Regions from separate parts of the Specibacter sp. NPDC057265 genome, predicted to be linked through region 2. Evidence: riboswitches for the same ligand, from Rfam matches in the RefSeq annotation. Region 2 holds a riboswitch; the other holds the start of a gene.
What was found. Region 2 has a riboswitch for thiamine pyrophosphate ahead of ACFUCV_RS11535 (3-oxoacyl-ACP reductase). Riboswitches for the same ligand answer to the same signal wherever they lie in the genome.
Positions count from the first base shown of each region.

Region 1: another riboswitch for thiamine pyrophosphate. It lies ahead of ACFUCV_RS10035 (ECF transporter S component); the one in region 2 lies ahead of ACFUCV_RS11535 (3-oxoacyl-ACP reductase).

Region 1 covers NZ_JBHUYE010000011.1:106,383-111,916, reverse strand. Annotated here, with positions in the region: gene ACFUCV_RS10045 (hypothetical protein) at 1-423, opposite strand, end outside; gene ACFUCV_RS10040 (DUF2382 domain-containing protein) at 520-1,356, opposite strand; TPP riboswitch at 1,696-1,813, shown strand; gene ACFUCV_RS10035 (ECF transporter S component) at 1,860-2,501, shown strand; gene ACFUCV_RS10030 (ABC transporter ATP-binding protein) at 2,504-4,063, shown strand; gene ACFUCV_RS10025 (energy-coupling factor transporter transmembrane component T family protein) at 4,060-4,863, shown strand; gene ACFUCV_RS10020 (UDP-N-acetylglucosamine 1-carboxyvinyltransferase) at 5,046-5,534, shown strand, end outside.
Region 2 covers NZ_JBHUYE010000016.1:24,077-29,610, forward strand. Annotated here, with positions in the region: gene ACFUCV_RS11505 (aliphatic sulfonate ABC transporter substrate-binding protein) at 1-415, opposite strand, end outside; gene ACFUCV_RS11510 (ABC transporter ATP-binding protein) at 471-1,232, opposite strand; gene ACFUCV_RS11515 (CoA-binding protein) at 1,556-1,981, shown strand; gene ACFUCV_RS11520 (dihydrofolate reductase family protein) at 2,031-2,600, shown strand; gene ACFUCV_RS11525 (MmcQ/YjbR family DNA-binding protein) at 2,597-2,995, shown strand; gene ACFUCV_RS11530 (DUF1990 family protein) at 2,979-3,551, shown strand; TPP riboswitch at 3,961-4,070, shown strand; gene ACFUCV_RS11535 (3-oxoacyl-ACP reductase) at 4,119-4,910, shown strand; gene ACFUCV_RS11540 (LLM class flavin-dependent oxidoreductase) at 4,907-5,534, shown strand, end outside.

The sequences.
Region 1 (5,534 bases), on a different contig from region 2:
TTCATTCCCTGCAACCGCGGCGAGAATGGCCACCACAATGGCAATGACCAACCCCCACAGCCAGACGGCCAAACCTTGTTTGACACCATCAAAACGGGCCATGCGGCCAGCCACATATCCACCGCAGTAGTAGGCCAGCAGGAGAATGACAGCCAAGGCCACTGCGCCAGCGATTCCCAAGGTGTCGGCGTTCTCTGTGGCCTGGTCAACGGCATCCTGGGTGCTGGTGTTGTTGGCCGCGCCCAGGCCCAGGCCAATGGCGGTGGCCAGCGCGGACAAAAGCACTGTCATGCCAATGGCAGTGAGCCAACCAAAAAACGCCGAGCCCCATTTAATGCCACCAAAGCGTTCCTTTTCGGCGGCGACGACCTCATTGCGAAGACCCTTGGAGGTGCTGGCCCCGGAAACGCTGTTCTCATCCATAATGTGTCCTTTGCCCTTGGGGGAAGGCGCCTTGGCTGCAGGGGAGTTCTTGACGTTCCCCAGCTGGCACCGTTCCCCCAAGTGGTGGGAGTGGTTCTAGCGGGTGGTGCGGCCGTCCTCGTCAAGTTCGATTTGTTCCTTGCGGACGTCTTCGCTGACGGTCTGGTCGTCAACAACAGTTTCCGTGTCCAGACGGACACGCTCCACCGGCACGGTTTCCTTGTCCACCACGGGGCGTTCCTCATGGAGGATCACCTCATGTTCCTCTTCGCTCAGGGCCGGGCCGCTCAGGGCATCACCGGCATTGGCTTCGGTGATGGGCTCGCGTTCCAGGCGGACCTCCTCATGCTGCACCGGAACCGTGGTGGTGACATTTTCAGTGACCACGAACTTGCGCAGGCGTGCCCGTCCGGCTTCCTGCCGTTGCGTGCCCACATGCAGCTGCTCCTCTGAACGGGTCATGGCATCATCAGTGGTGGGACCGGAGGTGTCATGCCCCACCGTGCCCTGCGCCGTGCCGGCATCGTAGGCCTGGTTCGTGGAGGTGTCGTTGCTTGAGGTGTCCGCAAAGTTGCCGCGCCCCGTGGTGTCATCCTCAAAGCCCTGATCAAAGCCGGAGGAGAGCCCGTAGTAGCTGTAAAGCTGGTCCTGTTCGTCCACTTCCAAATGACCGTCGGGTGCTACGCGGGGGGCGTCCTTGACCTTGTCCTTGGTGTAGGGAATGACAATGTCGTCGCCCTGCTGGGTGGCATCCGCCAGGGGTGCAAAGGACTCGGAAGTCCCAAAAAGACCTGTCTTGACAGTCACCCAGCTCGGCTCCGAGGTTCGGTCGTCAAAATAAATCTGGCCAATGGAGCCGATCTTTCCTCCATCGCTGTCCAACACATTGCCGCCGCCGGATACCAGGGCGGACAGGTTATCGGTGTGAATCATGATGTTCTCCTTCTCGTACTCTTGATAAGGCTTCCATCTTGCTTAACCGGGCGGGGCCGTTGAAGCGGTTTCGGAACCAAATGGTCCCTGGATTCCTGGCTTGTGGCAGCTTCTGCCGAAGCCGGCCAAAGAGGGGTCACAGCCAAAAACCTCGCCCAAAACCCATGGAACACTCCTTGGATTCATAAATCAAGGGAAGCATCCGGAAATAAGCCGAGCGGAGCTAAATGGGCCGCATGAGTTTTGGATATAAGCCCCGCTTTATTTCGCTGGGGAAGTCCGCCGTCGTCATCGTGCATTGGCTTGGGCCCGTGCGCGGGGTATGCTAAAGCCGCAATTCAAACACGACAGGGGAGCGTCCACCCGGCCTGGGTAGCGGCGCTGAGAGTGCGGTTCACCGCAGACCCTCGAACCTGCTCCGGTTAGTACCGGCGAAGGGAGTCGAGTTCTCTTCGGCTGCGCGGAAAGTCCGCTGCTGCCGCCCCTCCTGAAAAGGAGGAACCATGGCCAAGTCATATGCAGGTGAAACTGCTCCGCAGCAAGACCAACTCAAGGCATCACGGGCCAAAAAATCGTGGCGGGTCGTTGACATCGTCATTGTCTCGGTGCTGGGCGTGGCGGTGGGGGTGATTTTCTGGCTGTGGTCGGTCGGTTACGGACTTATCAGCGCCGCCACCGTCGCCTTCCCGCCCATCTCCGCCCTGTACGGCGGCGGCTGGCTTATTGCCGGAGTGCTGGGCGGATTGGTGATCCGCAAGCCCGGAGCCGCGCTGTACTGCGAACTGATCGCAGCATCCGTGGAGGGGCTGCTGGGCACCCATTTCGGTTTCACCGTGCTGCTTTCGGGCCTGGTTCAAGGCTTGGGTGCGGAATTGGGCCTGGCCCTGTTCCGCTACCGCCGGTTCACCTTGCTTGTGGCCCTGGTGGCTGGGGCGCTCGCGGGCCTGGGGCTGGGGCTCAATGACAATTTTGTGTACAACGTGGAATGGGCGGCCGATTGGAAGGCCATCTACTTGGTCCTGGCGATGATTTCCGGGGCCTTGATTGCCGGCCTGGGTTCCTGGCTGGCAGTGCGCGGCCTGGCGCGGACGGGGGCGCTGGCCAATTTGCCCTCGCGCGGCGCCGCCACCGAGCGGGCCGTGTAGAGATGAAGAAACTCTCCGGGGGTGCCCATGTCATCGGCGCCCCCGCCGGCGTCAGTGCCCAAGGATGGGGGTGGCAGCATTCGGGCCGCGCCACGCCCGCCGTGCAGGGCCTGGATTTGGACATTGCACCCGGAGAGCGGGTGTTGCTGCTGGGGCCTTCCGGAGCTGGCAAGTCCACGCTTTTGCATGCCCTGGCAGGGGTCCTGGGCAATGACGAAGAGGCTGATGAACAGGGAAGGCTGCTCATTGACGGCCGTCCCGCAGCTCATTGCCGCGGGGTGGCCGGGCTTATGCAACAAGATCCGGACACGCAGGTGGTGCTCTCGCGCATTGGCGACGACGTGGCGTTTGGGGCCGAGAATCTGGCGGTGCCGCGTGCGGAAATTTGGCGGCGGGTGCCCGCTGCCCTGGAAGCCGTAGGACTTGCACTGCCGCTGGATCACCCCAGCTCCGCATTGTCCGGCGGCCAAAAGCAGCGCCTGGGTCTGGCCGGGATTTTGGCCATGCGCCCGGGATTGCTCCTGCTTGATGAACCCACCGCCAACCTCGATCCCGCCGGGGTGGTGGAAGTCCGTGATGCCGTGCGCCGCAGCTTGGATGAAAGCGGGGCCACCTTGGTGGTGGTGGAGCACCGCGTGCACGTGTGGCTGGATGTGGTGGACAGGGTGGTGGTGCTGGCGCCGACGCGGCTGGGGGAGCCTGGCGGGGTCTTGTTCGATGGCCCCCCGGCCGCCGTGATGGCCCAAAGCCGCACGCAATTGGCCGCTGCCGGGATCTGGGTGCCGGGCTACGTGCCCACCACCGTGCCCCGTGCCGCGGCAAGGGACGACGCCGGCAGGCAGCTGCTGTTGGCAGCGGAAAGTTTGGCGGTCTCCCGCACCAAGGGACGGAAGAGGCAGCCGGCGGTACCCGTCGCCGTCGTTCCTGCGGTGCAGGTGCTGGCCGGACAGGCTTTGAGCGTCACAGGTCCCAATGGGGCCGGAAAGTCCACGCTGGCTTTGACGCTGGCCGGGCTTTTGCCGCCGGCGGGGGGCCGGTTGGAGGCGCTGCCGGAGTTGGCCCGGGGGGCCGGGGCGGTGCCGCTGGCCTGGCGCGGACAGGAGCTGATCAGCAGGATCGGCACTGTTTTTCAGGAACCGGAGCATCAGTTTGTGACCCACAGTGTGCGGGAGGAGCTGTTGTTTGGGCCCAAGCTGCTGGGCCGTGGCAGCGGCATGGCTGATGAACTGCTGGCACGGCTGCGTTTGGAGCATGTTGCAGATGCCAACCCCTTCACGCTCTCTGGTGGTGAGAAGCGGAGATTGTCGGTGGCCACGGTGTTGGCGGCCAAACCGCAGGTGCTGGTCCTGGACGAGCCCACCTTTGGGCAGGACGCCAACACCTGGGCGGAGCTGGCCTCCTTGGTCAATGAACTCCTGGATGCCGGGACGGCCGTGGTGTCAGTGACCCACGATGCGGCCTTCAGCGCCGTCCTGGGCGGGAAGCAGTTGATCATTGGCGGACCCGCTGCAGCGGACGCCGGCGCTGTGTGCGCCGCCGCGGGGCAGGGGGCGCGCAAATGAGCGTGGACATAATTGCCACACCCCGGTCAACGGCCTGGTTGGCCCGCGCCAATCCCTTGGCAAAATTGGCTGCCGGCATGGCCGTCACAGTGGTCTTGCTGCTCAGCGTCGACTGGGTGTCGGCGCTGGTGGCCTTGGCTTTGGAATGCGCCCTGCTTCCGCTGGCCGGTTTGAGCATCCGCATGTTGGCCGTGCGCGGCTGGCCCATCCTGGTGGCGGCCGTGACAGGTGCCTGGGGAACTGCCTTGCTGGCACCCAAGACAGGAGAGCTGCTCCTCTCCTGGGGGCCTGTCATTATGAGCAGCGACTCGCTGCAGGCGGGCCTGGCCATTGGCCTGCGCGGGGTTGCGATCGCCCTGCCGGGGATTATGGTCTTGGCTTCCACCGACCCCACTGACCTGGCCGACGCCCTGGCGCAAAAGCTGCGCCTGCCGCACCGCTTCGTGCTGGGCGCCTTGGCCGCCATGCGGCTGGTGGGTCTGCTGATAGCTGAATGGCAAACCCTGGGCATGGCCCGGCGGGCCCGCGGCGTGGGGGCCGAACCTGGCTTGTTCAGTGGATTGAAGGCGCAGTTGGGGCAGGCCATGGCTCTGCTGGTCCAAGCCGTCCGGCGGGCGTCGAGGCTGGCGGTGACCATGGAAGCCAAGGGATTCGGCGCCGGGGAGCGCAGTTGGGCGCGGGAATCCACCTATTCCCAGGTGGACGCCACGGTGGTGGCGGCCGGCGTGCTGCTGGCCGCGGCCTCGGTGGGGGCCGCCGTGATGCTGGGAACATGGAACCCGGTGTGGAGGCTTGGTTGATCCCCCGCAGCCAACCCAGCGGGTAACGTGGAGGGAAGGACCAGGAGACAGGGAATTTTTTCCCATGACTGTCAGTTGACGTTTATCGCACCGAATGGTTATTGCGGCCACATTTCGGGCCGGGATGCCAAAAAGATCACAAAAAGTGCTTTAAATATGCATCCCATGATATAAATTAAGTTATGACTCAAGTGGCTGCAGAAACCGTCGGCAATCTGGTGCGGGATGCCCGCAATGGCAAGGGGTGGACCCAGGGCGAATTGGCAGGGCATCTGGGCACCAGTCAAAGCGCCGTGGCGCGGATGGAACAGGGCAAGCAAAATTTGAGCCTGAAAATGATCCAGCGCATGGAGTCCCTGCTGGAGGCCAATTTATTTAGTGTGGGCGCCACAGCCAAAAACACCGTCACTCACCTGCGGGTCCATGGCGGCCGCCAACTGTCCGGACGTGTGGAAGTCAACAGCAGCAAAAACGCCGGAGTGGCTTTGCTGTGTGCGAGTTTGTTGAACCGCGGCACCACCATCCTGCGCCGCCTGGCCCGCATTGAAGAGGTCAACCGCATTGTGGAGCTGCTCACCTCCATTGGGGTGGAATGCACCTGGCTCGAAGACAACGACCTGCAGATCCGCCGTCCGGCTGTGCTGAATCTGGCCGCCATGGACATTGCCGCG
Region 2 (5,534 bases):
TGCCGGAATTCTTGCCCACCACCAGAGCGGACCACTCCGGCTGGGAGTAAAGGGAGATGGTCTTGATGGGGGAGTTGTTGGCGCGGGCCAAAAGCGCTGCGGAACCGGCTGTGGAGCCAACATCGACGGCCCCGGCACGCAGGGCCTCATTGGCCTTGTTGGATCCGGCCGACTGCAGCCAGTTCACAGTGACGTTCTTTTCCGCCAGGGTTGCCTCCAACCAGCCCTTTTCCTTGATCACCAGGCTCAACGGATTGTAGGTGGCAAAATCAATGTTCAAAGTTCCGGGGGCACCGTCTTTGCCGGCAACACTGGAGGTGGCGTCCTCCCCGGAGCAACTGGCCAGGGCCAGGGCGGAGGCGGCAGCTGCGACGCTGAGGAAGGAGCGGCGGCTAAAAGAATTCAAGGCAGGCATGATCGTCCTAAAGTTTGTTGGAGTGGAGCAAAAGTGTGGGTGCTGCGCCGGGCAGTCAGTGGCCGCTGACGCCGAGGCTGGAGAGCAGTGAACTGCGCAGTTCCGCCAATTCCGTGGAGGCCCGGTCGCGCGGGCGGGCTCCGGGGACATTCACGGTGCGCACAATGGTGGCGCCTGGCTCAGGCGATCCATCGCTGCCCAGCAAAATAATGCGGTCAGCGAGCTGCAATGCCTCATCCACATCATGCGTCACGAGCAGGATAGTGGTGGGTTCCGCCGCATGCACATCCAACAGCAGATCCTGCATGGTGATGCGGGTAAGTGCATCCAGCGCGCCAAAAGGCTCATCGAGCAACAGGACCCCTGGATTGCGTGCCAAGGCCCGCGCCAGCGAGGCCCGCTGGGCCATGCCGCCGGAAACCTCCCGCGGCCGGTGCCCGGAAAACTTCGACAAGCCCACCAAATTCAAAAGGTTCGCCACCACGTGTCGGCGGCGTCCGGCGTCGGCCGCTGCCGGAACGCCAATGGCCACATTCCCCGCGAGCGATTTCCACGGCAAAAGGCGGGGTTCCTGGAAGGCGACGGCGCAGCGGGCGTCGATGCCGGACACTGCCCTGCCAGCAATGGTGACGGCACCGGTGCTGGGGGCATCGAGACCGGCCACTGCACGCAGCAAGGTGGACTTCCCGCAACCTGAAGGACCCAGCAGGGCCACAATTTCTCCGGCTTCCACGTCAAAGGAGACGTTTCGAAGCACTGGATGGGTGTTGGCTCCGGTGCCAAAGGAGCGGCCCAGATTCTGAAAGGACACGCTCATGGCGGCGGTTCCTTGCGGATCCATCGTGCTGGGCGCGGCTGTAGGGGACGGCGAAAGCAAAGCAGGCATGGGAGCACTCCATCGGTCCTGGCGGTAGCACCCTGCCAAACATCGCCACTTTTGAAGGAAGTGGCGACCAGGGTTGCTGCGGCGTCGCTGAGCCAGATCTCTCGGCCGCTCGGGATGGTCGTTTCCAGAGTAGAACGGCTCTAAGGGGTGGAGCAATTAGGTGGCCAATCGCAGTTCTCACGGCGTAACAATCCACCCCGGTCCGGCCCCCAAGGCACTGGGCAAGCACGCCCCGGGGGGATTAGGCTCAAAAGATGGCTGCCATCAATGACCCTGAACTCATCAAGCGCCTGCTGACCACGCCCGGCCGTTGGGCGGTGGTGGGTTTGTCAGGCAACCCGCTGCGTCCTGCCGTGGATGTTGCCCGCTTTCTACAGCGGGGGCTGGGTCATGAAATCATCCCCGTGAGCTTAAAGGGCGACGACGTCCACGGGGCCAAAGGCTACAAATCCCTGGCCGAAGTGCCTGGTCCCATTGACGTGGTGGACTGCTTTGTGAACTCCACCAGGGTTGGTGCCGTGGTGGATCAAGCCATTGCGGCAGGAGCCAAGGCGGTGTGGCTGCAATTGGGTGTGGTGGATGAGCAAGCCGCCCAGCGAGCACTGGACGCGGGCCTGGACGTCGTGATGGACACCTGCCCCAAAATTGAGGCCGCCCGGTGGGGGATGTACCCGGGATGAGCGCGTTGGAGACGCCGCTGGCCGGGTTCGAAGCGGGTAGCGTTGAACCATGACGGACATTGTTTACTACACCGCGAGCACCCTCAATGGGTTTTTGGCTGATGCCAGCCACTCCCTTGACTGGTTGTTCTCAGTGGATAATGCGGGCGCACCGGACATTGCTGCGTTCATGGACACCACGGGTGTTTTTGTGGAGGGCGCCGCCACCTACGAGTGGGTGTTGCGCGCTGAGAACCTGATGGCCGAACCCAGGAAATGGCAGCAGTTCTACGGGGACAAACCCACCTACGTCTTCACTTCCCGGAAGCTGCCCATCCCGGCAGGAGCGGACGTGCGCCTGGTCAATGGTCCGGTCACATCGGCATTGGCTGATATCAAGGCTGCGGCAGGGGACAAGGATGTATGGATTGTAGGTGGCGGGGACCTGGCCGGACAGTTTCTCGACGCCGGGGCCCTGAATGAACTCATCATTAGTTTTGCCCCCGCAGCGTTGACCGGCGGGGCGCCGCTGCTGCCCCGATCCGTGGGGCCTGAGCGGCTCAAACTGCGCAGCGCGCAGCAACATGGCCAGTTCGCCATGTTGCGCTACGAAGTGCTTGCAACCGGCGGCGCCGCATGAGCATCGCACCTTCATCCCTGCGCGCCGCGGCATTGAACCTGCCCGGGGCCTATGAAGACTTCCCCTTTGGCGCGGAAACCAGCGTGTTCAAGGTCAAGGCCCCCACAGGGGACCGTCCGGGCAAGGTCTTCGCCTTGGGGGATCTGGACAGCCAACCTTTGAGCATCAGCCTCAAATGTGATCCCGAGCTCGCGCCGGGTCTGCGCGAGGCAAATCCCGGAATCACCGGTGGGTACCACCTGAACAAACGGCACTGGAACACTGTTGACACCTCCCGCGTGGAGGAACAGATGGTCCTGGAAATGCTGGAGGATTCCTACGATCTAGTGGTGGCCGGCTTACCCAAAAAGCAACAAACCGCCTTGAAATGGAGTGCCCATGCCGCAGGGGAGTAGCAATTTGGATTATCCGCAGCTGGGGTTGACCCGCCTGGCGGCACTCACAGCTGCGCAGGACATTCCCTGGCCCAAGGGATTCAGCCACGTGGACAAGACCACCACAGTGGGCAGCGGCCCGGAGACCTTCGCTGCGCTCGCAGAGGGCATCATGACGTGGGAGATTCAACGCCGGGCCGGGTTGACCGTCAAGGCCCCGCCGCGGGCCACGGTGGGTGCGCGGGTGGTGAGTGGATTTGGTGTGGGCCAGCTGCGGCTCCCCGTACCGTGCGAAGTGGTGTGGGCTCTGGAGCCGCAGCGGCTGGAGACGGATGAGGGCAGCGCGGTGACAGTGGCTGGTTTTGGCTACGGGACCTTGCCGGGCCATCCCGCCCTGGGCGAGGAGGCCTTCCTGGCCCTGATGAGGCCCGACGGCGCCGTGCACTTTAGGCTGCTGGCGTTCAGCAGACCGGCGGGATTGATATATACCCTGGGCTCCCCGGTGACCAAATTGGCCCAGGCGGGCGTGACGCGTTCATACCAGCAGGCGGCGAGGGCGTTGAGCGGCGGATTCTAAGTGTCGCAGGCGCCGGATTGTCCGCCGCTGGTGTGCATGGTGGTGCGTTGGATGCCAAGGTGGGCTGTTCTGCGCCGGATTCCATGCCGGTTTGGCGCAGGGGGTGCCATGCGCCAGACCGGGTGCGGCTTTGGCGCCTGAGGTTCCGTCTGCAGGACTGCATGCCTGAAATGCAGCCTGGTTGGCCCATGGTGCTGCGTTGGATGCCAAGGTGGACCATGCCGTGATGCGGGGACTGTGCCGAACTTGTCAGGGCCCCAAGAAATGGTTTTCGGGTTTCCATCCCACCCGGTTCCATGATCCCCCACCGTGTCAGTTTGGACATCGTTGCCTTCCACGCCCGGGGGCATCTGTTGTGACGGGCCGCAAAGTGACCACCCCAAGAATTTCCCAATGGGCTATGGTAGGCAGAAGCGACACGGGGTGCCCCGGCGCGGCGCAAGCCGGTCAGGAGCTGAGATTAAACCCGGTGAACCTGCTCCAGTTAGTACTGGCGAAGGGATGTCAGCACCGGTCAACGGTCATCTACGTCTACGTGCCTTCGTCACCCGTCGAAAGGTGATTCACATGAAGTCCACAACAGTTTCCCCCAAAGCCCTGCCCATCCACGACCAAGTAGTGCTGGTCACCGGAGGCGCGAGGGGACTTGGTGCCCGCCTGGTGCAGTCTTTCCTCAAGGAAGGCTCCCGTGTGGTGATTAATTATTTAGAAAGCGCTGACGCGGCGCAGGGAGCAGCGGCAGCTTTTCCTGAACGGGCTGTGGCCCTGCAAGCAGATGTACGTGATGCGCAGCAGGTCAATGCCATGGTTGAAAGGGCCGAGGCGCATTTTGGTTCCCCCATCACTACGGTCGTCAACAATGCACTGGCCGACTTCTCCTTCAACGGCGACGCGCGACCGCAGGCGGACACGTTGAACTGGGAGAACCTGGAGCAGCAGTTCTCCGGAACTGTACGCGGGGCGTTGAACACTGTGCAGGCAGTATTGCCCAAGATGCGGGCAGCCGGCTTTGGACGCGTCATCAATGTCGGCACCAATTTATTTCAGCACCCGGTGGTCCCCTATCACGATTACACGGCCGCGAAGGCTGCCCTGCTGTCGCTGACCCGCACTCTTTCCCACGATTTAGGCCCTGCCGGGATCACAGTCAACATGGTTTCAGGCGGCTTGTTGCGCAGCACGGATGCCAGCTCAGCCACCCCGGAGGAAGTTTTTGACATGATTGCCGCCGGGACCTCGCTGCGGCGGGTCACTACGCCGAAAGAGTTCGCGGACGCTGCCTTGTTTTTCGCCTCCCCCTGGTCCCGCGCGGTGACGGGACAGAATCTCATTGTTGACGGCGGGCTGGTAAAGGGATGACTTTCGAAACTCGCCAGCTGCACTTGAACCTGTTCATCTTCGGTTGTGGACACCATAAAGCCGCATGGCGCCATCCACAATCACCAGTTGAGCAGCTGGGGGATGTCACTTATTTAGAGCAGTTGGCCCGCACCGCCGAGCGCGGTTTCCTGGACGCGGTGTTTTTCGCCGATGGGCACGCCGCAGCTAATGTCGCCGACGGGCCGCTGTGGTTCCTTGAACCGATGACCGCGCTGGCGGCCATGAGTCGGGCCACAAGCAGGATTGGTCTGGTCAGCACCATTTCCAGCACCTTCCACACCCCGTTCCATGCGGCGCGGATGTTGGCTTCACTGGACCATATTTCCGGTGGCCGGGTGGGTTGGAATGTGGTGACCTCCATGTTCGACGCGGAGGCCCGCAACCATGGGCTGGAGCGCATGCCGGAGTCTCTGGACCGGTATGCCCGTGCGGAGGAATTCATCGAGGTGGTCCTGGGTCTCTGGGACTCATGGGCTGACGACGCGCTGCGTTACGACCGGTCCGGTGTCTACGCGGATCCGGCGGGGGTGCGGGCCATCAATCACCGCAGCGAGCGGTTTCTCGTCGATGGACCGTTAAATGTGCCGCGTCCGCCGCAGGGTC